DNA from 4 places in the Arthrobacter sp. CAN_A1 genome. Region 2 is predicted to be linked to each of the others. Evidence: riboswitches for the same ligand, from Rfam matches in the RefSeq annotation. Region 2 holds a riboswitch; each other region holds the start of a gene.
The links. A riboswitch is a leader RNA that binds a small molecule or an ion and turns the genes downstream of it on or off. The one in region 2 is predicted to bind cyclic di-AMP.
Positions count from the first base shown of each region.

Region 1: another riboswitch for cyclic di-AMP. It lies ahead of IWX62_RS16210 (M23 family metallopeptidase); the one in region 2 lies ahead of IWX62_RS10260 (hypothetical protein).
Region 3: another riboswitch for cyclic di-AMP. It lies ahead of IWX62_RS12930 (C40 family peptidase); the one in region 2 lies ahead of IWX62_RS10260 (hypothetical protein).
Region 4: another riboswitch for cyclic di-AMP. It lies ahead of IWX62_RS07090 (NlpC/P60 family protein); the one in region 2 lies ahead of IWX62_RS10260 (hypothetical protein).

Region 1 is NZ_JADOUR010000002.1:248,918-256,585, reverse strand. It holds gene IWX62_RS04000 (FecCD family ABC transporter permease) at 1-357, shown strand, start outside; gene IWX62_RS03995 (FecCD family ABC transporter permease) at 411-1,421, shown strand; gene IWX62_RS03990 (ABC transporter ATP-binding protein) at 1,423-2,310, shown strand; gene IWX62_RS03985 (siderophore-interacting protein) at 2,307-3,431, shown strand; cyclic di-AMP (ydaO/yuaA leader) riboswitch at 3,537-3,726, shown strand; gene IWX62_RS16210 (M23 family metallopeptidase) at 3,731-4,408, shown strand; gene IWX62_RS03975 (diacylglycerol/lipid kinase family protein) at 4,520-5,482, opposite strand; gene IWX62_RS03970 (SGNH/GDSL hydrolase family protein) at 5,593-6,363, shown strand; gene IWX62_RS03965 (MarR family winged helix-turn-helix transcriptional regulator) at 6,416-6,913, shown strand; gene IWX62_RS03960 (glucose-1-phosphate adenylyltransferase family protein) at 6,910-7,668, shown strand, end outside.
Region 2 is NZ_JADOUR010000007.1:106,478-114,145, reverse strand. It holds gene IWX62_RS10280 (MFS transporter) at 1-375, shown strand, start outside; gene serC (phosphoserine transaminase) at 392-1,516, opposite strand; gene IWX62_RS10270 (metal-dependent transcriptional regulator) at 1,765-2,472, shown strand; cyclic di-AMP (ydaO/yuaA leader) riboswitch at 2,611-2,784, shown strand; gene IWX62_RS10265 (M23 family metallopeptidase) at 2,787-3,590, shown strand; cyclic di-AMP (ydaO/yuaA leader) riboswitch at 3,715-3,878, shown strand; gene IWX62_RS10260 (hypothetical protein) at 3,884-4,711, shown strand; gene IWX62_RS10255 (NlpC/P60 family protein) at 4,741-5,616, shown strand; gene IWX62_RS10250 (HNH endonuclease) at 5,878-6,378, shown strand; gene IWX62_RS10245 (NTP transferase domain-containing protein) at 6,375-7,325, shown strand; gene IWX62_RS10235 (molybdopterin molybdotransferase MoeA) at 7,322-7,668, shown strand, end outside.
Region 3 is NZ_JADOUR010000012.1:21,386-29,053, forward strand. It holds gene IWX62_RS12905 (helix-turn-helix transcriptional regulator) at 1-424, shown strand, start outside; gene IWX62_RS12910 (putative bifunctional diguanylate cyclase/phosphodiesterase) at 779-2,293, shown strand; partial or broken gene IWX62_RS12915 (isocitrate lyase/PEP mutase family protein) at 2,398-3,176, opposite strand; gene IWX62_RS12920 (alpha/beta fold hydrolase) at 3,200-4,033, opposite strand; gene IWX62_RS12925 (TetR/AcrR family transcriptional regulator) at 4,126-4,686, shown strand; gene IWX62_RS12930 (C40 family peptidase) at 4,815-5,672, opposite strand; cyclic di-AMP (ydaO/yuaA leader) riboswitch at 5,676-5,889, opposite strand; gene IWX62_RS12935 (metal-sensitive transcriptional regulator) at 6,202-6,609, shown strand; gene IWX62_RS12940 (F510_1955 family glycosylhydrolase) at 6,678-7,577, opposite strand; gene IWX62_RS12945 (DUF305 domain-containing protein) at 7,658-7,668, opposite strand, start outside.
Region 4 is NZ_JADOUR010000004.1:254,714-262,381, forward strand. It holds gene IWX62_RS07070 (alpha/beta fold hydrolase) at 1-1,391, shown strand, start outside; gene IWX62_RS07075 (NAD-dependent epimerase/dehydratase family protein) at 1,388-2,356, shown strand; gene IWX62_RS07080 (DinB family protein) at 2,386-2,940, opposite strand; gene IWX62_RS07085 (hypothetical protein) at 3,119-4,216, shown strand; gene IWX62_RS07090 (NlpC/P60 family protein) at 4,299-5,177, opposite strand; cyclic di-AMP (ydaO/yuaA leader) riboswitch at 5,181-5,341, opposite strand; gene IWX62_RS07095 (hypothetical protein) at 5,454-6,062, shown strand; gene mutM (bifunctional DNA-formamidopyrimidine glycosylase/DNA-(apurinic or apyrimidinic site) lyase) at 6,379-7,374, opposite strand; gene rnc (ribonuclease III) at 7,383-7,668, opposite strand, start outside.

The DNA.
Region 1 (7,668 bases), on a different contig from region 2:
AACAGCCTGTCCCTGGGCGACGACATCGCCAAAGGCCTCGGCCAGAACGTGGCGGTCGCCCGCGGTATTGCGGCGCTCGGCGTCGTCATCCTCTGTGGCGCCGCTACCGCCGCCGCCGGGCCGATCGCCTTCGTCGGCCTGGTGATCCCCCACATGGTGCGGGTGCTCACCGGCCCGGATTACCGCTGGATCCTGCCGTTCTCCGTGGTGCTTGCGCCGGTCCTGCTGATCGGCGCGGACATCATCGGCCGGCTGATCCTCCCACCGGGCGAGGTGCAGGTAGGTATTATGACCGCCGTCATCGGCGCTCCGGTGTTCATCTGGCTGGTCCGACGGCGGAAGCTGGCCCAGCTGTGACCCTCCACACCGCGCCGCCCGTGGACACCGCAGGCCCGACGTCGTACGCCACCATCAGTGGCGCCCGGCACCGCCAGGCGGCGCAGCGCCGCCGGGTGATCATCATCCTCGGGGGACTCACCGCCGCCCTGTTCTCCGTCACAGTCCTCCTCGGCACCTACACCGTGACCATTCCCGACTTCTTCAGGATCCTCGGCGGCGCCGACATTCCTGGCGCCACCTTCATCGTGATGGAAAACAAGCTGCCCCGCGCGGTGATCGGCGTCCTCATCGGCGTGGCCTTCGGTTTGGCGGGCACCATCTTCCAGACCATGCTGCGCAACCCGCTCGCCAGCCCGGACATCATCGGGATCACGTACGGCGCCAGTGCCTCGGCGGTGGCGGCGATCGTGCTCTTCGGTGCAGCCGGTGTCACAGTCTCCCTCTCCGCCCTGGTCGGGGCGCTCGCCGTCGCGGCGGCCATCTACCTGCTGTCCCGGCGCGGATCAGTGGCCGGGTACCGGCTGATCCTGGTGGGAATCGGCTTCGCCGCCGTCATGCACGCCCTGGTCAGCTTCCTCCTGACCCGGACCGACATCCGCACGGCGTCCGATGCGCTCGTCTGGCTGAACGGCTCACTGAACTCCAGCAACTGGGACCGCGCCACCATCCTGCTCCTCGCCATGGCGGTGCTGGTCCCCATCGCGGCGGTCCTGTCGCGGGGGCTGCGCGGCCTGGAACTGGGTGACGACACCGCGGCGAGCCTCGGCATCCGGGTGGAGCCGTCCCGGCTGGCCCTGATCACCGTCGGAGTTGCCCTCGCCGCCGTCGCCACCGCAGCGGCCGGGCCCGTGGCCTTCGTCGCGTTCCTCGCCGGCCCGATCGCCCGGCGCCTCGTCAAGGGCGCAGTATCGCTGACCGCAGCCGGCCTGGTGGGCGCCGTGATCGTCCTCGGCGCCGATTTTGTTGCCGCCAACATGATTCCCGGTGTGTCGCTGCCGGTCGGCGTGGTGACGGGCGTCCTCGGCGCACCGTTCCTGCTCTGGCTGCTCGTGACCGCCAACCGCACAGGCCAGGGAGGCTGATATGGCGCTGACCGCCAGCGAGCTGACACTCGCGTACGACGACCGCACAGTAGTCCAGAACCTCACCGTCGAACTGCCGGCCGGCAAGGTCACCGTCATCGTCGGCGCCAACGCGTGCGGCAAATCCACCCTGCTGCGCGGCCTGGCCCGGCTGCTCAAGCCTACGGCCGGCGTCGTCAGCCTGGACGGCAAGGACATCCACTCGCTGTCCACCCGCGCGGTTGCCCGCACCCTCGGATTGCTCCCGCAGACCCCGGTCGCCCCGGACGGCATCACCGTCGCCGATTTGGTGGGGCGCGGCCGTTACCCACACCAGGGCTGGTTCAGGCAGTGGACTGACGACGACGACGCCGCCGTCGCGGCGGCCCTCGAAGCGACCGACACCCTCGAACTCGCCGATCGTTTTGTTGACGAGCTGTCCGGCGGGCAACGGCAACGCGTCTGGATTGCTATGGCCCTGGCACAGCAGACCGACATTCTCCTGCTGGATGAGCCCACCACCTTCCTCGACGTCACCCACCAGGTGGAAGTGCTTGACCTGATCACCGACCTGAACCGGCGAGACGGCATCACCGTTGCCATCGTCCTCCACGATCTCAACCTCGCCGCGCGCTACGCCGACCACCTGATCGCCATGAAGGACGGCCGCATCGCCGCCGAGGGCAACCCGTCCGACGTCGTGACCGAGGAGACAGTCACCTCGGTATTCGGCCTGGAGTGCCGCGTTATCCCGGACCCCGTCTCCGGCACCCCCATGGTGGTGCCGGTGGGCCGCCACCATTCCGACGCCGGGCCCACCACGGCCCCATCCGACTCGACCACCGGGCAGGGGTATCTGCCTAACCCGCAGGACACGCTGCCTGCGCACCACCTGGAGGCAGCATCATGACCGAAGTCAGCAACCGTACCGCCCGCCAGGCCCAGCGCGCCGAAGCGGCAGTCTCGGCAGTGACAGCGTTCGACGTCGTCGTGACCCGGGTGCAGCGCCTGAGCGACAACTTCCAGCGCATCACCTTTGGTGGGGCCTGCCTGAAGGATTTCGGCGTCCAGGGCCCCAGCCTCGATCTGCGCATCAAGGTGATGATCCCGGCCAGCCGGGACGACGACGCCCCCCGCCTGAACCTGCGGGCGCTGCTCGAGGCGCCCACCGGGGGGCCTGGCTGGTACCAGCAGTGGCTGGCACTGGACCCGGCCGTCCGGGGGTCGATGCGCACCTATACGGTGAGGGAAGCCCGGTGCGGCGATGATCAACCCGAGATCGACGTCGACTTCGTCATGCACTTCGACGCCGAAGGCAACGGGGGCCCGGCGTCGCTCTGGGCCGCCGCAGCGACGCCGGGCGACCGGATCTGGCTGATCGGCCCGAACGTCCACGCCGCCACCTGCACCACCGCCGGTTCCTACGGGGGGATCGAATGGCGCCCGGGGCTGGCCCAGCACATTCTGCTGGCTGGTGACGAGACAGCGGTGCCCGCCATCAGCGCCATCCTTGAGTCGCTGCCGACCGATGTCGGCGGGCACGCGTTCCTTGAGGTGCCGGACCCGGCCGACTTTCAGGACGTTCTCACCGGGTCGTCGGTCCGGATCACCTGGCTGGCCCGGGGGCAGCGCCCCCACGGGGAACTCCTGGACGCGGCGGTTCGTGACGCGGTCCGTGTGCCCGGGTGGGTGTCGCTGGCAGTGCCCTTCGCCGTCGGGGTGGATCCCACCTCGCGGGCCGGGCTGACGCTCGCCGCCGCCGCTGCCGTGGCGGCCGGCCCGGAGCCCGAAGAGGTGAACATCGACGAGACGATCCTGTGGGAAACCCCCCAGCGGTTGAACGCCTCGACGCTCACCAGCTCGCTCAACCCCGACCGACCGTCCGGCGCGCTCCCGTTCTACGCGTGGATCGCCGGCGAAGCTGCAGTGGTTCGAGGGCTGCGGCGATACCTGGTGCGCGACGTCGGCATCGACCGTAAGCAGGTTGCTTTCATGGGGTACTGGCGCAGGGGACGATCGGAGCTGAGCTAGTCGCCACGCCGTGAGTTGTGTAACGGAATTGTAACTTTTCCGTTAGGTGGCCTATCCTTGTAGGGAGCCATCTGCATCATTGTGGCTCCCGGCCTGCACGCCTAACCCTGTCAGCAGCCGGCCCCCAATTCACCGTGGCAGGGGTGGAGGACCCATCTTTTGGCAGTTTTCCTGCCTTCGGGGTGCAGCCCTTCGCACATCGCTTTCCCGCTCTCGTGCCGGAAAGCAGCAGTGGGCCGAGTCAACTCTTGCTCGAATCCGACAGCTAACTTCACCGGCGTTGCAGAGAGGCTCTTGTTTTGCCCAAGCCGGTCACTTCCGGGCGCCGCCGCGCGCCCGTTCAGCCCACGCCCATCCGCCGATCAGCCCTGCTCGCCACGGGTGCACTTGCCGCAGCGGCGGGCCTTACCCTGACGGCCTTCTTCCCGTCGGCCGAGATGTCACCGTCGCCCGTCGCCCATGAGCCGGCGGGCCCGACGGCGCCCGTCACCGCCGACGCCGATGCCACGATCGACTTCGGTAAGGAATCACCGCTCGCCATGGCCTCCACCCCGGCGGCCAAAACCACTGTGCTGTCCAGCGATGCCGCAACCTTCGCCGCCCCGATCAAGGGCGCGCCAATCGCCTCATCGTTTGGCTACCGGGTGAACCCGATGGGCGGGTTCGGTGACGAACTGCACACCGGGACCGACTACGCCGGCGCCTGCGGCACCCCGGTTCTGGCCTCCCGCGCCGGCACCGTGGTGGAGTCCGGGTGGCATGCCTACGGCGGCGGCCAGCGGATCGTGGTGGACCACGGTGGCGGACTCGAAACCTCGTACAACCACCTCAGCGTGCTTGGCGTGACCGTCGGGCAAAAGGTGAACAAGGCCCAGGGCCTGGGCGCCGTCGGCAGCACCGGCAATTCAACCGGCTGCCACCTCCATTTTGAACTCCTGGTTGACGGGGAAAAGATCGACCCCCAAACCAGGCTCTAACTCACGGAAAACTCAGGAATCCCGCCGTCGTTCCCGGTGTTCACGCCCCGTGGAGGGGATTGTCCAGACAATCCCCTCCACGGGGCCCGTCCGGTGGGAAACCGGAGCGGCTCAGGGCTCCGGGTTGGTGACGACTGCCGGATCCTTCTTGCCGTACGGCATCCGCAACCGCAAAGAGTTGGCATCCACCTTCAGCGACATGTGTGTGCCCTTGCCCAACGGGTCGCCGTCAAGCTGGATTTCCTGCGGCTCGTCGAGCTGAATCTCGGCTTCCCTGCACTGGAAGTACTCCAGCGACGGGTCCTTGCCCTTCCCGCGGGCAAACAGTTTCCCGACCACACCGAACCAGCCCAGCCGGCCGGTCGGTGCCACGGTCATGATGTCCAGCAGCCCGTCGTCGATCTTCGCGCCCGGGAAAATCTCGAGACCACCCATGATCTTGCCGCAGTTTCCGCCCATCACGCTGCGCAACCGGCGCTCAATGACCTCGCCGCCATCCAGGGTGATGCGCGTGCGGGTGGGCTTGCCGCTCAGGTTCCTGATGCCGGCATCGACGTAGGCGAGCCAGCCCACCTTGTCCTTCAGGTCGTCGCGGGTATCCGCCATGATTGACGCGTCAAAGCCCAGTCCCGCCATCACCAGGAACACGTGGGAGTCCTGGGCGCGGTCCACGGTGACGTGCACAACGTCGACGTTGCGTTCGGTGCCGAACAGGGCGGCCTTGGCGGCCTCCTGCGGATTGTCGACGGCGATATCCAGGTTGCGGGCCAGCAGGTTGCCGGTGCCCAAGGGGATCAGGCCCAGCGCCACACCGGTGCCATTGACCACCTCTGCCACGCAGCGGACCGTCCCGTCACCGCCCGCGGCGATCACCACGTCCACTCCGGCGTGAACGGCTTCCTGCGCCTGGCCGCGGCCCGGATCATCCACTGACGTCTCCAGGTAGAGCACCTCGTCCCATCCCTCGGCAGCGCAGAGCTCCGAAACGATCGCGCGAATGTCAGCGCCGGTATTCTTGACCGGGTTGATGATCAACGCGGCGCGCTTGGTCCGGGTGTCGGAGGGCTGGGTCATGGTGTCCTTCTCGATGGTTGACGGGGAGCGTGCGGGTGCATCGGCAAAAAGTTATCAGCAGGCTTGCCAACGTCAGCTTATCCCGCAGCAAGAACGGGTAGCCTCGTCTAGTGGAATTCTCTCAGCGATATGTGGCTCTTGGCGATTCGTTTACTGAAGGCGTCGGCGACTGGCATCAGGCCAGCCCCAACGGTGTGCGGGGGTGGGCGGACCGGGTGGCCGAGCAGCTGATCCTCGCCGACAGCTCCTGGGGCTACGCGAATCTCGCCGTTCGTGGGAAAAAGGTACGCCAGGTCCTTGACGAACAGGTTGACAGGGCGCTGGCCCTGCAGCCCACGTTGATCACCATCTACGCGGGCGGCAACGACATTCTGCGGCCGCGCATCGACATTGACGCGATGATGGCCGCCTATGACGACGGCGTGGCCCGGCTGGCGAGCTCGGGTGCCGCCGTCGTGCTGTTCACCGGGTTTGATTCGGTGGGGTCGGCCGTGTTTGGCAAAACCCGCGGCCGGACCGCCATCTACAACGAGCTGGTCCGCGAGATTGCCGACCGGCACCACGCCGATGTGGTGGATTACTGGCGGTTCAGGGAGTTCCAGAACTGGGGTTATTGGGACACCGACCGGATGCACATGTCGTCAGCCGGTCACACCCTGATGGCTAAGCGGGTGCTCGAAGTGCTGAGGGCCTCCCACGAGATTGACCTTCCTGAGCTGGAGGCCGTGCCGGCGTCCTCGCGGATCGATCAGCTGCGTGCCGACGCCCAGTGGGCGCGGGATTACCTGTCGCCGTGGGTGGGCCGGCGCCTGCGGGGCGTGTCTTCGGGGGATGTGTTGACGGCGAAGTACCCGGAGCTCACCCGGCCCGTGTGGGACTAGGTTGGGCCCCACTCCCAGTACCCGCAGAGGGGTTCTGTGCCAGACTTGATTGATGACTGGTGTCCGATGGCTCAACCCCGATGAACGGCAGGCGTGGCTGGCACTTTATGCGGTCACCACCATTTTGCCCGGCACCCTCGATGCCCACCTGTTCCGGCAGGCGAAGATCACCCTGTTTGACTACCACGTCCTGGCGATGCTCTCCGAAACCGAGGAATTCACGCTCGCGATGAGCGACCTGGCGGCGAGATCGAACGCCTCCCTGTCCCGTCTGAGTCATGTGGTGAAGAAGCTTGAGCAGCGCGGCTGGGTGGTCCGGTGCCCCAGCGCCAGCGACGGCCGGGTGACCACAGCCCGGATCACCGAAGAGGGGCTGAACAACGTCCAGCTCCTGGCCAGAGCGCATGTTGAACACGTTCGGCAGACGGTCTTCGACGCCCTGACCGAGGATGACGTGCATGATCTGGAACGGATCGGCAAGAAAATCCTGGCCCGACTCGACGAAAGCCATTGGATCCTCGACCAGCCCTCACCCGGAGCGCGGTCATGAAGCAGCCCAAAGTCCTCGCCATCGTCCTGGCGGGAGGCGCCGGCGGACGGCTGGGTACCTTGACCGACCGGCGCGCCAAGCCGGCCCTGCCCGTCGCGGGCACTTACCGCCTGATCGACATCCCCCTCTCAAACCTGCACCACAGTGGTTTCTCGGATGTCTGGATGGTGCAGCAGTACCAGCCCAAGTCGCTGAACGACCACCTCGCCAACGGGCGGCCGTGGGACCTGGACCGCACCAACGGCGGGTTGCATGTCCTGCCGCCCTTCGAAGGCCGCCAGGGAGAGGGGTTCGCCGATGGCAATGCTGACAGCCTGTTCCGGCAGTCGGCATTCATCAGGGAGTTCAACCCGGACCTGGTGCTCCTGCTCAGCGCCGACCACCTGTACCAGCTGGACTACCGCGACGTCGTGCAGACCCACCTGGACGCTCAGGCGACCGCCACCATCGTGACGACGTGTTTCGACGGCGACGCCTCAGCCCACGGTGTGGTGGAGGTCGCCGATGGTGCAGTGACCGGGTTCGAATACAAGCCTGAACAGCCCAAAACCAATCTGGTGGCCACCGAGGTCTTCCTCTTCAACGCCATGCACCTCCTCGACACGCTGGAGCTGCTCGAGAAGGAAGAGTGCGGGCTCGACGACTACGGCGACCAGTTGCTGCCCCACCTCGTGAAGCACTCGACGGTGGTCGAACACCGCCTCGACGGGTACTGGCTGGACCTTGGCACCCCGGAAAACTATCACCGGGCACAC
Region 2 (7,668 bases):
GCACTGGCACCCACCGTCTGGCTGTTTGGTCTCGCCCTGGTTCCCGTGGGCCTGTTCGCGCTCACCCTGATGACCAGCGCCAACGCCTACGTCCAGACCACCACCGAGCAGGTGATGCGTGGTCGGGTGATGGCCCTGTACTTCGCCATCTTCCTCGGTGGCACTCCGCTGGGTGCGCCGATCGTCGGTCTGGTGTCCAACACCTTCGGCCCGCGGTGGAGCCTCGCCGTCGCTGCCGCGGCGGGACTCATCGCGGCGCTGGCCGGGATGATCTGGGCCTGGCGGGCCCACCACCTCCGTCTTCGCTACGACCGGGCACCCCGACGCCGGCTGCGCATTGAAACCGACTTCGGGGACCCCGCCACCGATCCGTGACGCTCACCGGGTGTGGTCAGCCGCCGATGACGTGATCGATGCACGCCAGCAGGGCCGACACGTCGTCAGGTTCGATCGAGACGAACGTGGCGATGCGCAACTGGTTGCGGCCCAGCTTCCGGTACGGCTCGACGTCGACAATCCCGTTGGCGCGCAGCACCTTCGCCAGCAGCGCCGCATCAACAGAATCGTCGAAGTCGATCGTCGTGATGACATTCGAGCGGTCCTCGGCACGGGTCACGAAGGGGGTTGCGACGCCGGACGCCTCGGCCCACCGGTATACCCGGCCCGCTGACTCGGCGGTCCGGGCGGCGGCGAACCGCAGACCGCCGCTGGTGTTCAGCCATTCGATCTGGGCGTTCAGCGTGACCAGGGTGGCCAGCGACGGTGTGTTGTAGGTCTGGTTCAGGAGGGAATTGTCGATGGCCGTCTTGAGGCTCAGGAAGTCGGGGATCCACCGGTCGCTGGCAGCGATGCGTTCAGCGCGTTCCAGTGCTGCGGGGGAGAACATGCCCAGCCACAGGCCGCCGTCGGACGCGAAGTTCTTCTGCGGGGCGAAGTAGTAGACGTCGGAAGCGCTGACATCAACGTCCAGCCCGCCGGCGGCCGAGGTCGCGTCAATGAGGACCAACGCATCCGGTGCGGCGCCATCCACCCGGTGAACCGGGGCGGCAACACCGGTGGACGTCTCGTTCTGCGGCCAGGCGTAGACGTCGACTCCCGCCTCAGCCTGAGGGGTGGGCCGGGTCCCCGGCACCGAGGTGATCACCGACGAAGCGTCGAGGAACGGGGCCCGGTTGGTGGCCGACGCGAACTTGGACCCAAATTCCCCGAAGGACAGGTGCTGGGCCTTGTTCTCCACCAGACCAAAGGACGCCACATCCCAGAAAGCGGTTGACCCGCCGACTCCCAGAATCACTTCGTAGCCGTCCGGTGCGCTGAACAGTTGGGTCAGGCCGTCCCGGATCGACCCGACAAGATTGCGCACCGGCGCCTGCCGGTGGGAGGTGCCCAGCAGGGTGCGCCCGGCCTGGGCGAGTGCTTCCAGTTGACCGTCACGGACCTTCGAGGGGCCGGCACCGAAACGCCCGTCGGCGGGGAGGAGCCCAGCGGGGATTGTGTGGTCCGGGGAAATACTCATGGTTCCTCCAAAGGGGTAAGCGTGCAACTCGCGACGGGTTTCATTCTGCCGCACTGGCGGTCTCCGGCGACATTTGTGAACCGCATCGGGAGGCGTGGACGGCGGCGGCTGATTGCCTTGGCCGGCAGGAAATGGGTTAACCTTGGGAGGCGTAGAACTCCCGTTCGGCGCTGGCGTTACGTGCCGCGTTCCCACCGCGCAAGCTGCCCGCTGATCCAACCCGCACCAGTGCCTAGGAGCTGAACCGCATGACGGACCTCATCGATACCACTGAGATGTACCTGCGGACCATCCTGGAACTGGAGGAGGAAAACATTGTTGCCCTCCGCGCCCGGATCGCCGAACGGCTCCGTCACTCAGGCCCTACCGTGTCGCAGACCATCGGCCGGATGGAACGCGACGGGCTGGTGGTGGTCTCGGGCGACCGCCACCTGGAATTTACTGACCTCGGCCGCCGTCGTGCCATCGGTGTCATGCGTAAACACCGTCTCGCTGAACGTTTGCTTTCCGACGTGATCGGCCTCGACTGGGCGTACGTCCATGAGGAGGCTTGCCGCTGGGAGCATGTGATGAGTGAACGGGTTGAACAGCGCCTCTACGAGCTGCTCGGAAAACCCACCGAATCTCCCTACGGCAACCCCATCCCCGGGCTTGAGGCGCTGGGCGGACCGCCGACCGAAAACTTCACCGCCGGTGTGTTGAGCCTCCTGTCAGTGATCGGGACCAACCCGCCCGGATCGGTCATCACCCTGGTCCGGTTGGCCGAACCTATTCAGGTGGATCCTGAGTTGCTGTCACAGCTTGATGAGGGCGGATTGCGACCGGGAACGGTCATCAGCGTGCAGACGGTCGGCGATTACGTGTCGGTCCGGGTCGAGGGGATCGAAGGCGCTCTTGAACTGCCGCCTGAGGTTGCTGCACACGTGTTTGTTTCGGTCAGCCCGACGGTAGTTTAGGGCAGAACAGCGCACTGTTGCCGCAAGTTATCCACAGGAAAAGATAACGAACGTATCTCTTTTGCTTCTGGTCCCGGATAATGGAAAACTGGCGTTGATACATCAGCGTTACCTGATCCGCACGCCTAACCCTGTCAGCGGATCAGGATGCTGAGAACCCGTGACAGGGGCGGAGGACCCATCGATGACGGCTGTTTCGCCGCCTTGGGGTGAAGTCCGGATCCGGTGCCGCGTCAGTGGACCAGATCAGGACCGAGTTCTTTCCCGACTCGAATCCGACAGCTAACTTCGCAGGCATATACGAAAGGGACCCTTTGTCGAAGCACCATGCTTCGGGACGCCGCCGTGCCGGTGCCCCAGTACCAATAGCGCGCCCGAGAGACGCCCAGCGGCTCGAGCGACGACGTCGGGCCACCCGGGTCCGAAGCGACCTTTCGCTGACCGGGATGAGCCAGAAGGTGGCCATTGCCGCCGCCGCGTCAGGGCTGGTCCTCACCATCGCGCTGCCCACCACTGCCGCGTCCATTCCGGCCGGGGAGACGGCTGCCGCCACCGGTGAGGCCGTTGCTGCCGCCGAAACGACAGTTGCACCGCGGGATATCACGGTTCCCGACGCCGCACTGGTTGATTTCAGCCGCACCGCACTGCAGAGCACGTTCGACGCCGACGCCAAACTCACCGAGATCATGACCGCCGCAGGGTCCGCGGCCGTGCCTGCCGCAGCCAGGGGATCGTTGTCCGCGCCGCTGGACGATCTCATCATGACCTCACCCTTCGGTTACCGGGTCAGTCCGATTACCGGGATGGGTGGGGAACTCCACTCCGGACAGGACTTCAGTAGCTCCTGCGGCACCGAAGTGTTGTCCGCAGCGGCCGGCACCGTCACCTTCGCCGGCTGGCACCCCTACGGCGGAGGAAACCGTGTGGTGATCGACCACGGCAACGGACTTGAATCCACCTACAACCACCTCTCGCTCAGCAGCGTCAAGGAGGGGCAAAAGGTTGACCGCGGCGAGGCAGTCGCACAGAGCGGCAGCACCGGCGCCTCGACCGGGTGCCACCTCCACTTCGAAGTGATGGTTGACGGCCAGACCGTCGACCCCATGGGCTGGCTGTAACCAAGGCCACACCGTTCCGTGACCGGAATGTGACATTGTGGCCGATCTGCTGTACCGTCGATCCCGTGCCAAATTCTTATAGGTTTGGCACTCCCGAGCAGATCGCCTAGCTCTGCCACTGCCCGGGGTCCGTTCGCACAATTCGCATGGCAGAGGCGGGGGAACCAATTAGTGGATTTCGCAAGAAATCCTTGGGGTTAAGTCGCATGTTTCCAACAGGAAAGTTGCGGCCGGGTGACTCCCATCCGAATCCGACAGCTCACCTCGCAGGCAATTGGGAGAGGCAATCAAACGTGTCAACTAGCTCTTCTCTGGGCCGCCACAGGGCCGCCCGCACGCACACCAGCCCCCTGACGGCGATCTCCACCGCTGTCTCCTCGAACGCCGGATCGGTAGGCCGCCAGGCCGCCGTCATCGTCGCAGCCTCAGGGCTTGTCCTGACTGCCGGATTGCCGGCACACGGGATCGGCGAGGCCGAGCGCGTTGCCCTCTCCACCCCCCTGAACTCGGTATCGGTGACCGCAGATGCAGTCAGCGCAGCCGCCACCGCGGAGATCACCTTCGAGCGCACCGCCGTCACGGCAACACCCGCCGTCGTGGAAGCTGCACCAGCCGTTGAGGTCCAGGCCGACGTCGTTGAGCCAGTAGCCGAAGCCGTTGCACCAGCCGCCGTCGTCGAACCCGTCGTGCAGGAAGCTGCCCCGGCCGCCGAGGCGCCGGTCGAGGCCCCCGCCGCTCCAGCACCTGCACCTGCTCCAGTCGCAGCAACTCCGGCGCCCGCCGCCGAGGAGCCAGCACCGGCAGCACCGTCCGGCAACATCGCAGCAGGGCTCGTCGGATCCGCCTACTCCCAGATTGGTGTTGCGCAGGATTGCACCGCCATGGTCGAGAAGGCACTTCGATCGGTCGGTAAGTCAGTCGGAGACATCGCCCCGAGCGGCTTCTTCGCCTTCGGTTCGGTTGTCGGTTCGCCGGCAGCAGGCGACCTGGTCATCACCGGCGGCCACGTGGCAATCTACGTCGGCAACGGCCAGGTCATCAGCGGTGGCCTGAACGGTATGAACACCGGCCTCCACTCCCTTTCAGACCTTCCCGGCGCAAGCTTCGTCCGCGTTAGCTAAGACCCCCTTAAACCTTGGAGAACGCAAGAATGACAACTCGCGCAGCAATTGCACGTCACCGCGCCGACAAGCGCCACGCCACCAACTTCTCGGCCCTGGCCAAGGCAGTCACTGAAAACGCCGGCGGTGTAGGCCGCCAGGCAGCAGTGATCGCCGCTGCCTCCGGCCTCGTCCTGACCGGCGGGGTGTCGGCGAACGCCGCTGACCTCTCGCTTGAGTCGGTCGAACGCGTCGCCCTCACCTCGGCCTTGGAGGTTCAGGTAGCGCCAACAGTTGTCGAGGCACCGGCCGACGCCGAGATCGCCTTCAACCGCACCCCGGTCAAGGCTGTTGCAGCCCCAGCCGTCGTCGAGGCACCAGTCGTCGAGGCACAGGCCGAGACCGTGGTCGAACTCGAGGAGGCTCCCGCAGTGGCTCCGGCCGCAGAGGTTGTTGACGCCGAGCCAGCACCCGCCGCCCCTGTTGCAGAGGTTAAGCAGGCAGCACCCGCCCAGGCAGCACCCGCCCAGGCGGCACCAGCCCAGGCAACACCAGTCGAAAAGCCAGCAGCCAAGGAAGCACCAGCAGTTTCCTCGGGAGTGGCAGCCACCATTGCCGCCGCGGCGCAGGGTCAGCTCGGGGTCACCCAGGACTGCACCCGCCTCGTCAGCAACGCCCTTGCCGCCGCCGGAATCAACTTCCACGGCTGGCCAGCAGGCTACCTGTCCCTGGGACGCACCGTTGGAGCCGGCGAAGCCATCCCCGGCGACCTCATCTACTATGCCGACGGTGGCGCCGGTGTTGCACACATCGCCGTCTACATCGGTGGCGGCCAGGCCGTCCACGGTGGTTTCAACGGCAACCAGACCGTCGTCGCACCAGCTGACCTCGGCTCAGGCCCCGTCTACATCCGCGTAGGCGGCTAAACCAGACAACGTGTGATCGGGAGGACCCGGGGATTCCGATCCCCGGGTCCTCCCGCTTTTAACCTCCGCTGCCCCGCCGCCATGCCGCTGTGGCCACGCCGCTCGTCCCAACGGCGCCGCGGGGCGACACGCCCTGGCCCGGGACGCCGGATTAGCAAACCGGGCGCCCGCCGAACTACCCTTACTTTAAATAAGTCAGTTGTCGTCCTGTTATCCCGGACCACAGGGACGCAGGCCCGGAGTCGGCAAAGAGGAATGTGCATGCGCACTCTCGTTCTGAATGCTGGATATGAGCCACTGGCGGTAGTGACCTTCCGCCGGGCGCTGGTCCTTGTGCTGGCGGGAAAGGCCAGCGTCGTCGCGGAGGGTGAGAACCCAGTGGTGGGACCCACCGATGTCCTGGGTCGTCCCTCGGTTATTCTGCTCAACCGCTATGTGAAGATCCCGTACCGTCACAGCGTTGTGGTGACGCGCAGGGGAGTGCTGCGGCGCGACAACCATCTGTGCGCCTACTGCGGGAAAAGTGCTTCAACTATCGATCATGTGTTTCCACGCTCCCGCGGGGGTGCGTCCAGTTGGGAGAATCTCGTGGCATGCTGCCTCCGCTGCAACAACGACAAGAGCGACAAGACCCTTGCCTCCCTGGGCTGGCAACTGCGGGTAACCCCTCAGCCACCGCGTGGCGCCTCCTGGCAGTACCGTGAAATTGAGCAACCCGCACCGCAGTGGAGCGCTTTTCTTCGGTCGGAGTCCGCCGCTTGAGTTCGTCAGCACCTCTCGATTTCCATGCGGTTGTGCTGTCCGGGGGCAGATCGTCGCGCCTCGGTGGCATCGCCAAGGCAGGCCTACACAGCGGGGGCCGCACGCTCCTCAGCCTGACCTGCGATGCCGTGGCTGCAGCCCGCCGCACCATCGTGGTCGGGCCGGACGCCGACGCGCGGCAGGACCATCCCAGCGCGGGCGGTTCGCCGGTGACGGACCGCGAGTTCGTCCGCGAGTCCCCTCCATTCGGTGGACCGGCCGCCGCCCTGGCCGCCGCCGTCGACCATCTCGGCGACGATGCCACCCCGTGGGTGCTGGTCCTCGCCTGCGACATGCCCCGGATCACGCACGCCATTCCGGCTCTGTTTGCTGCGGCGGCGCAGCGTCCCGAGGTCTCGGTGATGGCGCACGACCGCGGCCGGGACCAGCCGCTCGCTGCGCTGTACCGGCTGGACAGCCTGCGCGCCGCCGTCGCCGCGGTCCAGACCAACGGGGGAGCCCAGAATCTATCGATGAAGGCACTCCTTGCTAGGGTGCAATGGAGAGCAATCGACGTTCCGGCGGGAAGCACAGCTGACGTCGACACCTGGGCGGACGCCCAATCACTCGGTGTCTCAGGCACGGCACCGACCTCAACCTCAGGAGCAGCAATGAAAAAGCAGGACCAGATCCTTCAGGAGTGGAGCGCCCAGCTCATTGAAGCCTTCGAACTTGAGGGCACCACCATCGACATCGATGCCATCCTGTCCCTCGCCGGGGATGCGGCGCACTCCATTGTGCGGCCCGCGGCACCTCTGACCACCTTCATTGCGGGCTACGCCGCTGGCCTCGCGGTAGGCAGCCAGCAGGCCACCGAGGCCGTGGCCATGGAATCGGCCATTGAGGCCGCCCGCAGGCAATGCCCCACCGGGGAAGCAGCCGAGCCTACGCCGACAGATGCCCCGTGAGCGAAGCCCCCGTGAACGAATCCACGACTGCTGCAACGCCGCCGACCGACCCGGCTGAGATCCCAGCCACCGGACGGAACCTCGGGTGGGAACAGGCGCGCCGCGCGGCCTACGACGCGGGAACACCGCTCGTGAACCAGACGGTCCCCCTGTCCGAAGCGCTGGGCCAGACACTGGCCGAGCCGGTCCGGGCGCTGCAGGCCATCCCGCACTACGCCTCATCGGCTATGGATGGGTGGGCAGTCAGCGGCAACCCGCCCTGGCAACTGGTCAGCCACGCCCCGAAAGAGGAGCATCCCTGGCAGCGCCCCGCACCGCACCGCGACTCGGGTGCTGGACCGTT
Region 3 (7,668 bases), on a different contig from region 2:
CGATCCCGGGGTGTCGTTCATGCGGTGGCTGTTCCAGAATCCGGCAGCCCGCCAGCGGATCCTCAACTGGTCCGACTTCGTGGCCGCCGCCGTCGGCGGGTTGCGCTACGAGGTGGGGCGGCGCCCTGACGACCGCAAGCTTCTGACCCTCGTCACGGAGCTGCGCGCCGAGGATCCGGACGTCGCCCGGTGGTGGGACGACCACGGCGTCACGGATCAAACGTCGGTAACGAAACGTATCGACCACCCCCAGTTCGGGGTGCTCGTGTTCGGTATCGAAGCGGTGAGCACTCCCCACGACCCGGACCAGCGACTGGTTGTCTACACCGTGGAACCGAACTCCGCCACTGCAGCACTGCTACCGCTCCTGCAGTCCTGGGCGGACCCGCGCCCTGACCGATCAATCCCTCCGGTGAAGCATTGACTCTGTTAAGTTTCCGTTTGCTTTCGCCTGATAGTAAAAGGTCCTGTGGATCCCTTACCTTCTCTCGATGCTCCTCCCCGCGCGACGCATCCTTCCCTTCCCACGCTCGGTGATCTGGGCTGTGAAGCGAAAGTCCTACCGGGTTGCACTTCTGCGGGCGAGATCGAAGCGCTATTCAGGTCCAACCCGGGGCTCCGGGCCGTCGTCGTCGAGGTCGATGACACCCAGTATGTGTTGAGTCGTGACCACCTTGATAACCAGATGACAGGACGGCTCGGGTACGGCCGGGCCTTGAATGCCCGAACAACAGCCAAAGCTTTGCTTCCGCAATCAGCCTTTAGCCTTCCACCATCATTGGATCTGAGATCTACCGCCGCGGCCTTGCTGGAACGGCCCGAAGAGTACCGCTATCAGGATGTACTAGTCACCGCCAAGCCCCCTCGTATCGTGCCGGTACTTGAGGTTTTCGAAGGTCTCTCCGACATGTTCCGTCATGCCGCGCTCCATGACCCACTCACCAATCTGCCTAACCGGCTACGCCTCGAGGAATCTGGAGCAGCCCGTTTGTCAGGGGCCGAGCCGCACCGCACCGCAGTGCTTTACATTGATCTGGACAACTTCAAGGTTGTCAATGACACCTTCGGGCACCGGGCCGGCGACTGCGTGCTGACCGCTTTCGCAACAAGGCTGTCAGCTTGCACCAGACCGGCGGATACTGTTGCTCGGCTGGGCGGAGATGAGTTCGCGGTGTTACTCACTGATGTCGACGAGACTGCTGCCCGCGCCGTCGCCCACCGTGTCCTTCAATCCCTGGAGCTGGCTTTCCCACATGACGGGCATGAGTTCCGGCTCTCCGCGACCCTTGGCTTGGCCATGGCTAACGACACCGACGAGGAAGACCCGAGAAAGCGCCTTGAGTATCTAATCCGCCACGCTGACGCAGCCATGCTTCAGGCCAAACACGAAGGAAAGGGACAACTGGGAAGGATAGACCCGTCGCAACCGACAAGCCGTTTTGCCCGCCAAGCGCTGATTCGCCGTCGCCTGCCTCTTGCCCTGACTAACGCAGCCTTCACCCTGCATTACCAGCCCCTGATGGACATCGTCACAGGTTCCTGCCTGGCGGTTGAAGCGCTGCTTCGCTGGCAGGACCAGAACCTCGGCAACGTGTCACCGGATGAATTCATCCACATCGCCGAGCAAACGGGTGACATCCACGCGATCGGCCGGTGGGTCATCGATCAAGCCTGCGCCCAGGCTCGTCTCTGGTCGGACTCCGGTACCCCTCGGGCAGTTTCAGTGAACATCTCCCCACTGCAGTTGGCTGCAGGGCGCCTTACCGCCGACATCCAGGGAGCCCTGCAACGCCATGGGGTGCCGGCAACGCTCCTGAACCTTGAAATTACTGAAAGCGTAGCCATCGCGGATCTGCCATCCGCCGCGGCCCAGCTACGCGTCCTCATCGACGCCGGCATCGGCGTCGCTCTCGATGACTACGGAACCGCCTATTCCTCACTATCCTTGCTCCGAGAGCTCCCGCTGACCGCGCTGAAGCTGGACAAGTCATTCATCGAGACCATCGATACCGATCCGACCTCAGCAATCCTGGTGGCGAGTGTCCTTTCCCTGGGTAGGGACCTCAATCTGAAGACGACAGCCGAAGGCGTGGAAAGGGAAACACAGTTGGCCGTCCTCCGCGAACTGGGATGTGACACCGCACAGGGCTACCTCATCTCACGCCCGCAGCCTGCTGAAAACTTCGGTACGACCCGAACAGTTCATGAACCCGGGTCCGGTGCCCTACCTGGCGAGCCCACAGCCTCAGCAGAAGAGAACGGCGCATTCAGGACCACCCGATCGGCCGCCTGAAACGGGTCAACACACCGGCCGACCCCGAGCGCTGATGCCATAGCATCATCGCCGGGGTCGGCCGGGGCAGACTTTTCGAATCCTCCAGAGGGTCCGTTCTCTGACTAGTTCAGGGCAGGGGTGTCCTTTGGGATGACCCCGGACCCATACAAGTCGGTGGCGAGATTCTGGAGTGCGCGCAGTGCGACCCGTTGGGTGAAAGGTCCGTAAGAGATGCGGGCCACTCCGAGGTCCTGCATCTCGGCTGCTGTGAGGGCACCGGGGCCCCAATGACTGACAGCTTTCCTTGTCCGAGACCGTCGACGAGGGGCTCGATGACATCGCGGGTGAGCGCCCCGGGCACGAAGACCAAGGCGGCGCCGGCATCGAGAAAGGCTCGACCCCGGTTGATGGCGTCCTCGATGCTGTCCTTCAGCGGACGGTCACCACCGCGCACGATAGCGTCGGTCCGTGCGTTGAGCTGAAACGCGATGCCCTCGTTGTGGGCTGCGGTGACGATGGCTCGCACACGGGCAACCGACTCCTCGAAAGGGCGAAGGCGGTCTTCGACGTTGGCGCCGACGACGCCGAGCCCGATCGCTCGACGGATTGTCTCTGCCGGGTTCTCGTAGCCGTCATCGAGATCGGCCGTGACAGGGAGGTCGACGGCGTCGACGATGGTCTTGATCCCGGCAAGCGCCGTCTCTAACGGCATAGCGCCGTCGGCGTAGCCATGGGCGGCGGCAATTGAGTGACCAGCCGTGGCAATCGCCTTGGATTCCGGTAGGGCTGCGACAGTCGCCGCGCTGATGGCATCCCAAACATTGACGACCCGAAGAATCTCCGGTGCTGTATGCAGCGCCTTCAGCTGTTGAGCGCGGTCCAGTGTGTGCTGATCGGTCATTGTTCTTCTCCGTTTTCTGTCAATTACTTGGCGAGGAAGCCAAGAAGGATGTCGTTGACCTCCGCGGCATGGGTCCAGAGCATGCCATGCGGGGCTCCGTCGATCTCGACGTACTCGGCCTCAGGAAGAGCCTTGTGGAACTCGCGTCCCGTCGAGTCGATCGGCAGAATATTATCGGCGGTGCCGTGCACGATCAGGGAGGGCACCGTGATCTTGGCGACGTCGGCACGGAAGTCGGTGAGCCAGGTGGGCTGCGCCCACACGGACGCGTAGGACGACGCCGCGTAGGCGAGGTTCTTGTTCGCCGCCAGGGCCTCCTCGCTGAGACGGGTGCCGAGATTCTCGCTTGTATTGAAGAAGTCATCGAAAAAGTTGGTGAAGAATGCGTACCGGTCCGACTTGACTGCCTCAAGGAGCCCGTCGAAGACCTCCTGAGGGACCCCGGCTGGATTGTCGTCGGTCTTCAACAAGAAGGGCTGCAGCGATCCGAGGAATACTGCCTTCGCGACACGCTCTGAACCGTAGGTTCCGAGGTAGCGACCCACCTCGCCGGTTCCCATGGAGAACCCGACCAGGACAGCTTCGCGAAGGTCCAACGATTCCAGAACGGCGGCCAGGTCGGCAGCGTACGTGTCGTAGTCGTGGCCGGTGGTCGGCTTGGAGGACCGGCCGAAACCGCGTCGATCGTAGGTAATCACTCGGTAGCCCGCATCAAGCAGGGCTGCGCTCTGTTTCTCCCAGGACGACCCATCAAGCGGGTACCCGTGGATCAGCACCACTGGCTGACCGGTTCCGTGGTCCTCGAAATACGCCTGCACTGGCGCCGAATTCTCGTTTCCGACAGTGATGAACGGCATGTGAGTGTCCCTCCAATAGTGTGAGAACGAGCGTTCTCTACGTTTCACCGACTGTACGGGAACGATGGTTCTCCCGCAAGTACACTTGAACAATGGACGAGGGAAAAGTACGCGACAGCGTGATCGAGGCCGCTGACGCGCTGTACTACGCACGCGGCATCCAGGCGGTAGGAATGGACGCTTTGCGAGAGGCATCCGGGGTGTCGCTGAAACGGCTCTACCGGTTGTTCCCGTCAAAAGAAGCGATAGTCCTCGCGGTACTGCAATACCGGCATCAGCTCTGGACCGACGGCGTCACAACAGCCGTTGACCGTGCCGCCTCCCCCGAAGACCGACTTCTGGCTGTTTACGACTACCTCGCCGACTGGTTTGCCAGCGACTCATTTCGGGGCTGCGGCTTCATCAACGCCTTCGGCGAGCTCGGGGCCGTTTCGCCCGCAGTCGCCGAGGTAGCGCGGCTCCACAAACACTCGTTCCAGGAATACCTCGGCCGCCTCGTCGCCGACGCCGGAGGAACAACCGAACTTGCCGCCCAGCTGGCCATCCTGGCCGAAGGCGCACAAACCACTGCCGCGATCAGCGGAACCACCGAACCCGCACGGCAAGCCCGCCGAGCAGCCGAGATACTTATCGCCTCGATCGACTCGATGTAAGGGCGTGGCGAACGGCAGGATCCGCGACGGTCTGACCCGACTCCGCGAACCAAAAGTGGCAGGTGCCCTCCGCTCAGGACACCTGCCACTTTTGATCGGCTTGCGGAGCATTTCCGCAAGGTCGGGTATTAGCCGTTGACTCGCACGAAGTAGGAACCGGCGAGGTCGGACAGCGGGTGCTCGATGGTGAGGTTTGAACCGTTCATGCCGCTGCTGATGACGTTTCCGTTCCCGACGTAGATGGCGATGTGGCCGGGGCGGACGACGAGGTCACCGGGGGCCGGGGTCGAGACCCGGGTTCCGTACTGGTCGAACTGCAGGGGGCCGAGGTCTCCGACGTTCAGGCCGATGGAGCGCAGCGCCCGCTCGACGAGAATGGTGCAGTCCTGGATGGAGCCGAGCTGCCCGTATGCCGAGGCGACCAGTGCTGAGCCGACGCCGCTCGCGGGAACTGACGGGGTTTCCGGCGCGATGGGAGTAATGGAACCCGAGGCCAGGGACATCATGGCCGGCGCGGCGGCGGGCGCCGGTGACGCAGGGGCCGGTGCCGCGGCAAAGGCCTGTGTCGCGGGTGCGGCCGGAACGGTAGCGGGGCTGACGGCTGCGCTTGGACCGCCGGTGAGCTGGATCTGCTGTCCGGGGTAGATCACTGAGGCGTAGGAGAGGCCGTTCTGGGCCAACAGGGTATCGAGGTTGATGCCGTGCAGTGAGGCGATCGCACCCAGAGTGTCACCGGCAACGACAGTGTGAACACCTGCAGTCGGCGCCGAAACGGTTGTCGTCTGCGCGGGTGCGGTGTCCTGAGTGTAGGTTCCCGCGTGGGCGGCGGCTCCGACGGAGAAGACGAGGCTGCCGGTTGCGGCTGCGATGATGGCTGGCTTGCCCAGTGCGACGGCATTGGTCTTCGCGGAGTAGGCCAGGCCGGTGAGGGCGACGGAGTGGGTGGTTGCGGCGCGGTGGCGTGCAGGAATGGACGTACGTGACATGGTGTTTTGCCTCTCCCATGCCTGCGGGGTGAGCTGTCGGGTTCGGATGGGAGTCACCCGGCCGACCGCTATCTGTGCTGTCCTGCGATCGCTAACGATGCTGCAGGTTCTGCTCTGGATAGTCGGATCGACTTAACCCCGAGGGTCACCGCGTGCGGTGGCCCGGTGGAAACGTGGTTCCCCCGTCCCTGCCATCTGGATTGTGCGAACGGCTCCCGGTGCAGTGGCAGGACTCGGCATTCTGCGCGGGAATATGACCTCGGCGGATGCCAGGATCACTCAAATGAGAATACCCCACCCTGGTATTTAAGTCACATTACGGTAACGGAATTCAGCAACCTTTCAGGGTGCTCCCAGGAATAGCGGAGCGCTGGCGGAGGAGGGAACCGATTCCGACGTCCACGCGTTCGCGACTGTTCGAAACATCGATAATACTTAGAAGGCTGCGCGGAGTGCGCCGTTGGGGACCCACCATCGATCCTGTCCGGGCACTACCCGAGCAGGTCGGTTGGTATTGAAAGGATAGACCGTGAACGCCGGAGCAGGACCTCGGAGCACGACCATTGACACACCGAAAGCAGCCTCCACTGAAGGTTCCACGGCGGAGTCCCGGGCAACGGCCCAGCCGGTTCCCGCTGGCGGAGTACACGGTTACTCCCCAGACAAGGCGGCCTATCTACGGCGCCTGAAGCGCATCGAAGGACAGGTCCGCGGGATAGCGCGGATGGTCGATGAGGATCAGTACTGCATCGATATTCTCACCCAGGTCGCGGCGGTCAATAGTGCCATGCACGCCGTGAGTCTGGGCCTGCTGGAAAATCATTTGCAACACTGTGTCGTCTCCGCAGCAAAGGAGGCCGAAACCAGCGGGTCCTCCAAAGCCGTTGACGCGAAGGTTAAGGAAGCAACACAGGCAATCAGCAGGCTGCTGCGCTAGCCCCTCTCCCGGTATCATGCGGTGATCCCAGGGCTTCCGGATTTCGATCGGCCATCCTAACCCCGCGTTTACTGGTGGCTCGATCTGATGTCCGTGAAGGTTTGCCCGTTGTCGTTGGAGACCTGGACACCGTTTTCGGTCGCGACCCAGATGCGCTGGGTGGAATCCTTTAGCAGGTGGGTTGCGATTGCCGCTACCTGGCCGGGGACTGTTCCTTGTTCGGTCCAGGTTAACCCCGCGTCATCACTGGTGTGAATCTGTCCCTCGGGTGTGATCCCGGCTGTTGCTCCTTGTGAAAGGGCCGTGAGCATCAGCAGGGGTGCTCCGGGCACGGAAGCCCACGTTTCGCCGTCGTCGGTGGAACGCTGCAGGCCTTCCTCGGTGGTCGCCAGTACAACACTGTCGCGGGCCGTTGCGCCCAGGTTGAACACGGGAATCTGTTCATCAACGGGTTCCCACGACGCCCCCTCAGCACTGGTCTGGAGCTGGCCGTCGAAACCGACTATCCCAGCGCCGGTGGCGGCGAGGGCGTGGAAGTCGGACTCTCCTTGTCGGGACAGCGGCTGCCAGGTCTGGCCTTGGTCGGTGGACCGGATCAGCCCCACCGGGTCGGGCAGGTCGGTTCCCGGACCGGGATGACCGGAGGCGTAAAGGTCACCGTTCCCTGCCGCGGTGAACCCCATCAGGTCGATGGTCGGGCCGATCTGACTTGCGGGCGATTCTGAGACGTCGAACAAGCCATCGTGGGTGGCGAGGAGGACACGGTTTGTGCTGGGATCCACGCTCATGCCATGGACGTGACCGGTTGGATAACCCTCCGCGCTGACTGACGGGGCCGCGGTACTGGCGCTGTTGGCTCCCTGCGGGGGTTGTGGTGAGCAAGCGGTAACGACGAGGATCGCTGCGGTCATGACCACCGCCGGGGCAGCCCGTCGTGGGCGGGGTAAAGAGCGGTGAATACGAGGCATGTCAATAGTCCTTGAAGTCAAAATAGGAGCGAGTGGGGAGCGCCACAGATTGGCCCTCCCCACTTAAAATCGGTGGCAGATTAGAGCTCGG
Region 4 (7,668 bases), on a different contig from region 2:
CTGTTCCCGACTTCCTGATCGGCATTGACCTCGCATTGACTGCAGCACGGCTGTTCGGTTGGCCGGGGCGCCGCATCAGTGTTTCGGCGTTGCCAACGGCCAAACGGAAGATGCTGGGGGTGGAACACTCCCTGACGGAACTCCGTGCCGGGGCGGCCGGGGCTGTGGGTGCCGCTGGCGATCCCGGAGAGCCTGCCGATCCCCGGGATGACGTCGTGGATCCCGACGCCGACGCCGCCATCCTGTTCACCTCCGGTTCCACCGGGCCCGCCAAGGGCGTCGTGTACACGCACCGACGGCTTGCCGCGATGCGGGATACCGTCGCGCGGACGTTCGGCATCCGACCCGGCGACGGTCTGGTGGCCGGTTTCGCGCCGTTCGCGTTGCTCGGTCCGGCGCTGGGGACAACATCGATCACCCCGGCCATGGACGTCACCAAGCCCAAAACCCTCTCAGCCGCAGCCCTGGCCGATGCTGTAGCCGCCATCAACGCCACCGCCGTGTTCGCGTCTCCGGCGGCGCTTCGGAACATCCTTGCCACCCGGGGAGAACTGACTGCCGCTCATCGGGACGCGCTGGCCCGCGTCCCGCTGCTGCTCTCGGCTGGCGCTCCGGTGCCGTCACGGTTGCTGACCGAGCTGCAGGGCATTCTTCCTGCGGCGTCGCTGCACACGCCCTATGGCATGACTGAGGCGTTGCCCGTCACGGACATCGAACTGGGGTTGATCCTTTCGGCCGAAGCCGATGCTGCAGCCGGAAAGGTGATCGGCGCGGGGAATGGCGTCTGCGTGGGCAGGGCCGTCTCAGGTGCGCAGATCGCTGTCAGTCCCCTTGAACCATCAGGCGTGGCCGGCAGCTCCCCCACCACTGACGCCGGAATCACCGGAGAAATCCTGATCCAGGCTCCGCACGTGAAGGAGCGGTACCACCGGCTGTGGATCACCCAAAGCGACAGCTCACGCACTGAGGGGTGGCACCGGACCGGCGACGTCGGCCATTTCGACGGCAACGGCAACCTCTGGGTCGAGGGCAGGCTCCCCCACATCATCACGGCGCCCACCGGAGTCGTCACCCCCGTCGGAGTGGAACAGGCCCTCGAAACGGTCGACGCCGTCGGGCTCGCCGCGGTGGTCGGCGTCGGCCCTACCGGCACCCAAGTGGTGGTCGCCGTCGTCGAGACCCTGCCACAGGTCAACAAACCCGGGCTGGCCCCTGCTGCCCTGGCCACTGCTGCGCGGAACGCTGCCCGGTCCGCCGGGATGGAGATTTCCGCGGTGTTGGTGGTTCCGTCGCTGCCCACCGATATCCGGCACAACGCGAAGATCGACCGGACCCGGGTGGCGGCGTGGGCGGCCGGAGTGCTCGCCGGCGGGAAAATAGGCGCGCTGTGAAGGTTCTCGTGACCGGCGCCAGCGGAATGCTGGGCCGGGTGACGGCGGACCGTTTCCGGTCCCAGGGGCATGAGGTGCGGACATTCCAGCGTCGGCCGTCCGGTCTGGCCGGCGTCGAGGACTGTCTCGGATCGGTCACCGATCCGGCAGCGGTCCAACGGGCTGTACGGGACAGGGACGTGGTGGTCCACCTTGCGGCGAAGGTGTCCTTTGCCGGTGCTGCAGCTGACTTCGAGGCCATCAATGTGGAGGGCACCCGGGTGCTGCTCTCTGCTGCGCGTGCCGCTGGGGTCAGGGACTTCGTCTTTGTGTCGTCGCCGTCGGTGGCGCATGTGGGTGAGTCACTGGTGGGGCAGGGCGCCACGACCGCCACACCGGACCTTGTACGGGGTCATTACGCCCAGACCAAGGCGCGGGCCGAGTTGCTGGCGCTGGACGCCAACAGCGCAGACTTTAGGGTGGCAGCCGTCCGGCCGCACATCGTGTGGGGCCCTGGGGATACCCAGTTGGTGGAGCGGGTGATCGAACGCGCCCGGTCCGGGCGCCTGCCGTTCCTGGATGGCGGGACAGCCCTGGTTGATACCACCTATGTGGACAACGCGGCAGCGGCACTGGTCGCGGCGGTGCACGGTATGGACCGGGTGGCTGGGCAGGCTGTGGTGGTCACCAACGGTGAGCCGCGGCCGATCGGCGAGCTGATTGACGGGATTTGCCGGGCCGGTGGGGTGCAGCCGCCACGCTGGGCAGTGCCGAGCCGGGTGGCGCGGGTGGCCGGATCACTGGTTGAGCTGGTCTGGCAGCGGGGCGGCATCGACAGTGAGCCGCCGATGACGCGGTTCCTTGCCGAGCAACTGTCCACTGCTCACTGGTTTGACCAGCGCCGGACCAGGGAACTGCTGGCGTGGACACCGGCTGTGTCGATCGATGAGGGTCTGGCGCGGCTCGCCCGGCATTATCTGGGCTAGCTCACTCCTCCCGTGAGGCCTCTGGCCTTCTAGTTCCCGGCCGTCGGCTCTTCGCCCACCGCACCATCGGCCTGTTCCCGCAGCACGTCGATATGACCCAGGTGGCGCGCGGTCTCTTCGATCAGGTGCTGCAGTATCCATCGGAGGGTGTAAGCGCCGCGGGACGATACCGCGTCCAGCGAAGACGCTGCCTGGATGACGGCATCGCAGCGGCCCGCTTCGGCCGCATAGTCCTGGAGGAGCCGTTTCATGGGAACGTCGGGGGTGACGTGGAATTCGCCGTCGGGATCCTCGTCCGTCCAGTCGAAGGTGAGCCCCTGCTCCCCCGCGAACACGTCCCTCAGCCAGGACCGTTCAACGTTTTCGAGATGGCGGACCAGTCCGTGCAGAGTGAGCCCGGTGGGGGTGGCGACTGCGCGGAGGGCTGCGTCGTCAGCGCCTCCCACCTTCCAGGCGACCAGGTCGCGTTGGCGTTGGAGGAAGCCGAGGGTGGTGGTCAGTTCGTCGCCCTGATGGGCGGGCTCGGTGATTCCCCGCCGCACTCCGTTCGACGGTCCTGCACCGTCGCCATCCGTTTGTGTCATGGGCTCACCCTAGCGGCGAGCCGTCTGACCGGGAAGCACAACGGCACAGACGTGGCTTTCGTCCACACTGGCTTGTGGTGTGACCGCGACCATTCTGGCGTTGGGATGAATATCCTGTGCCCGCGCTCCTATACTGCTGTATCTTTACTGCGCTATTGCCGTCGATTACAGTGCGACGGTGGAAACTTCGCTGAGGAAGTACGATCCCTATGTTCCCCAGACGCCACCGATGGCCGAGGATGACCCGGTGGTGCGGTGGCTGCTGAAGGGCGATCCGGCGATCCGTTGGCAGGTGTTCAGCCACCTCCTCGACGCCCCGCAGGATGAGGTGGTCGTTGAGCGGGCGCGGGTGGAACATGAGGGGTGGGGCGCTCGGCTGCTCGCGCTACGGGCGCCTGACGGACAGTGGGCGGACGGGGCGTGCTTTCCACATACCGCGGAGTTCGCCGAGAGTACCGCGCGGGCCTTGGCCGCCAGCAAGCCGCCGCCGGCGTTCCCGTCACCCGCCACGGACCAGACCGGGTCGCCAGGTGAGCAGCCCAGGCAACCATGGACCGCCACCTACCCCGTGCTGCTGGACCTGTGCCATCTGGGCGTTCCGCCGGACAGCGCGGTGATGCGGGAGACGGCACAGTTGGTCGCCCGCAACTGCCGGTGGGAGTATGACGGGGTGCCGTTCTTCGCCGGGGAGGTCGACTGCTGCATCAATGCCGGCACTGTCCTGATCGGCACCTATCTCGGCATCGACGTCGGTCCGGTGGTTGAGCGGCTCCTGGCCGACCAGCTGCCTGACGGAGGCTGGAACTGCTGGGCCGAGTCGCCTGCGGCGCCGGGATCGTTCGCCAGCACTCTTGACGTGATCGACGCTTTACTGAGGTGGGAGCGTCGCACCGGTGGATCAGACGAGGTCGGCCGGGCCCGCCACGCGGGTGAGGAGTATCTGCTTCGACGCAGTCTGTTCCGGTCGTTGCGCACAGGCGAGGTGGTGAACCCCCGATGGCTTGAGTTCTCGTACCCTCCGCGCTGGCACTATGACCTGCTCAAAGCGACGAGCTATTTCGCTCTCCGCGGCGGGCCAGCCGATCCGAGGCTGACCGAGGCAGTCGATCACGTGCGCGCCAAGCGTCGGACAAATGGACGTTGGCTGCTGGAGAACACTCACCCCGGGGCGGTCCACTTCCGATTCGAAGAACCCGTTGGTACATCGAGCCGGTGGAACACCCTCCGGGCATTGCGGGTTCTTCGCTGGTACGACGCCGCACGTCTCTCCAACTGAGCAAAAGCATGAAGGCACCACCGGATCTCTCCGGTGGTGCCTTCACTGCTAATTCCCGGTCCGCAGAGGCGGGGCTGGGGGCTTAGAGGGTGTAATACCCCACCAGTGGCATGGCGCTGACCGCGTGGACGAGGGTGCCCTGGCTTGGGTTCAGGGCGCTGACCATCTGGCCGCCACCGATGTAGATACCGATGTGTCCGCCACCATTTTGGACGACGAGGTCGCCGGGCTGTGGGTTGCTGGTGGGGGTCAGCGCGCCCATCTGTGCCTGGCTGGTGCGGGGCAGGTCGATGCCGTGCTGGGCGTAGACCCACTGGACGAAGCCCGAGCAGTCCCAGCCAGCGGTTGAGCTGGTGCCACCGAAGACGTACGGTGAGCCGACCATCGACTGCGCGGTTCCCGCGATACCTGCACTGGACACCTGGCCGCCGGTGGACGCCGCGCCGATGGGCTGGATGTCCTCGGAGGCGGTGGTGATGCCCAGGTTGCTGGTTTCGGCGGGGGCAGCTGGTGCAGCTACCTGAGTCGCTGGCGCCGGTGCAGGTGCTGCTGGTGCTGCTACCTGGGTAGCCTGGCCAGCGTTACCGGACAGTGAGATGACGTCACCTGGGAAGATGACCGAGTCCCAGCCGAGGCCGTTGGCGGCGAAGAGTGCCTCGACGCTGACACCGTAGGTGCCGGCGATGCTGCCGAGAGTATCTCCCGCCTGAACGGTGTGGCTGGAGGTGCCGGGTGCCGGGGCGCTGGCAGCCTGAGCGACTGGTGCAGGCGCGGCCTGGACGTTGATTTCGCCTGCAGCGTTGGCGGGAAGTCCGGCGCTCAACATCAGACCTGATGCTGCAACGACGACTGCTGCTGGACGGCCGATAGCGCCAGCGTGTGAGCTGACTGCCTTCGAAACGGTCTGCATGGCGCTTGGCGGGGTCGCACGGTGGCGCGCGATATAACGGTTCTTGGACATGATGTTGCCTCTCCCAGTGCCTGCGAAGTTAGCTGTCGGATTCGGATGGGAGCCACCCGGGCGCACTATCACGCCTTCACCCCTAGGCCGTCTCTCGACGACCACTACTGGTTCCCCCGCTTCTGCCGGATGTATGCGAACGGACCTCACGGCAGCGGCAGAATTAGGCAATCTGTCGGGAGGACGCTGAGTTGAACGGAACCCGGCGTGCCGTCTACTGTACATTTCGGTTTGGGGTTTTGTCACATTTAGGTTACGGGGGCAGTGTGCTGTTGAATGACCTCCCTCGGTGCTGACATCGGATCGGGGACGTCGGAGACCACGGCGGACAAGCTCCAGGAAGGTGTCCGGTTCCACACCCTTGATGTACACCTGTGTCTGGGGGTTGAGTCCTGCCCGTCGGAGGTGATAGCGGGCGGCCGTCTCGATAATGGACTGCGAGTGGGGATCGATCAGCCGGGCCACTCCCCGCTCCCGCGCATTACGTTTCCCGGCCAGGGCGGCCAGCAGCTCACGTGGTGCTACAAACCCCCGCACCACAGCCGACTCCAGAATGCACAGCGCATCAAGCTCTGGCAGGCAGCTGACGCATTGCACGCAGATATCAATCATGCTCAGAGGCGACTGGGCACGATGGACAACGAATCGTTCTCCCAGCGGCCGGCTGTGATTGACGCTCACATGGACCATATGGGGCTGACGCAGTATCCAGAGATTTCGGTGCGCTGCGGCGCTGATGCATGCGAGTTCCGCCTTGGCACAGGTTGCGATGAGGAGGCTCCCCGCGGTGTCGGGCAGCGCGAAGACGCCCGGCATGGGGCTTACCACCTCACCTTTGGCCAGGGCAGCCCCGAGGTGTACGCTGCCCAGGCCGGCTCGGGTTAGTTCCTTACGGCGTGCCACGCCGCCAAGCTTTTGAAGGGTTTTCACGGTGTCCATGCCCCATGGTTACCCACCCGTGGAGGGCGCAGCAGGGTGACTTGCGCTAAGTGGGCAATTCTCTCTGGTGGAGGAGAAGTGAGCCCGGGCGGTAGACCCGCTGCGGGAGCCGCCCAAGCCATTCTCAGAGGAGTTTGCCCAGTGTAGGGGCCGATTCGGTGGAGAGTTCCGGACATGCCCAGCGAATCCGGCCATCCAGTGGGCAAAGGGCAGGGGCAGGGCCAAAGGTCAGGGGCAGGTACCGGGTGGGCCAGGGGCAGGTCTACCAGCGGCCGTTGCGGGGTCTGGGCTGGCACCGCGGGCAGCTGAAGGACGACCGGTTCATAAACATCTCCCGCCGGATCAGGGAAAAACCCTGGAAGGACGGGTCCGCGGCACAGCGGGTGCAGGGTTCACCCTCCCTGCCGTAGGCGTTGAGGGACCGCTCAAAGTAGCCGGAGGTTCCATTGACGTTCACGTAGAGCGAGTCGAAGCTGGTGCCGCCGGCTTCGAGCGCCCGTGCCATCACGTCGCGACTGGCGTCCACCAGCCGCAGCGCGTCGGCGCGGCGCATGGTGTCGGTCGGTCGGGCGTAATGGACCCTGGCCGCCCACAGCGCTTCATCGGCGTAGATGTTGCCGATCCCGGAGATCAGGCCCTGATCGAGCAATGCGCGCTTGATGCCCGTCTTGCGCCGCCGCAGCTTCGCGAAGAAGGAGTCAAAGGAGAACGCCGGATCCAGCGGATCGCGGGCAATGTGGGACGCCTCAACCGGAATCAGAGGCAGCGGGCTCTCGCCCAGCCCACCCGGCTGGCCATCATCGGTCGACACCATCGATGTCACAAAGAGGCCGCCAAAAATCCTTTGGTCGACAAACCGCAGCTCCGCTGGCAAGGGTCCGGTGGAGGGATCCTCTGCAGCCGACAGGGTCAACCTGACCCGGAGGTGCTTCTCCTCGGGCGAGCCCGCGTCTTTGACCAGCAACTGCCCGCTCATCCCCAGGTGCGCCATCAGAGCAACTGGAACTACACAATCAGCGGAGGCCACCCCGGGGGAACCGCCCTCATCCGGAGCGGCCAACGGCAGCCACAGGAACTTCCCGCGCCGCACCACGTCAAGCACCCGGGCTCCCCCGAGGTTGCCGGCGAAGTCCTCCGCGCCGAGCCCGTGACGGCGGATGGACCGGGAGTCGAGGATGTCGACGTCGTCAATGGTTCGCCCCAGCACCCAGCGGGCCAGGCCGCGGCGCACCACCTCGACCTCGGGAAGTTCGGGCATGGTGAAGCTTAGGCTGACTCGGTGGAAGCTGTGGTAGCCGGGTCGGGTTCGGAGAATTCCTCAGCCGACGAAGCGGCGGCGGGGACCGTCACCGAGTAGGCGGACGACTTGGGTTCCGCCGCAATGACCCGCAGCATCTTCCACGACGCGGCGGCCGCTTCCTGCTCGGCTTCCTTCTTCGACGGGCCGGATCCTGAGCCATACGGCAGCCCACCCACGGTGAGGAGTGCCTCGAAGGTGCGGGCGTGGTCGGGTCCGGAGCCGGTCACCTTGTAGTCGATGACGCCGAGCCGG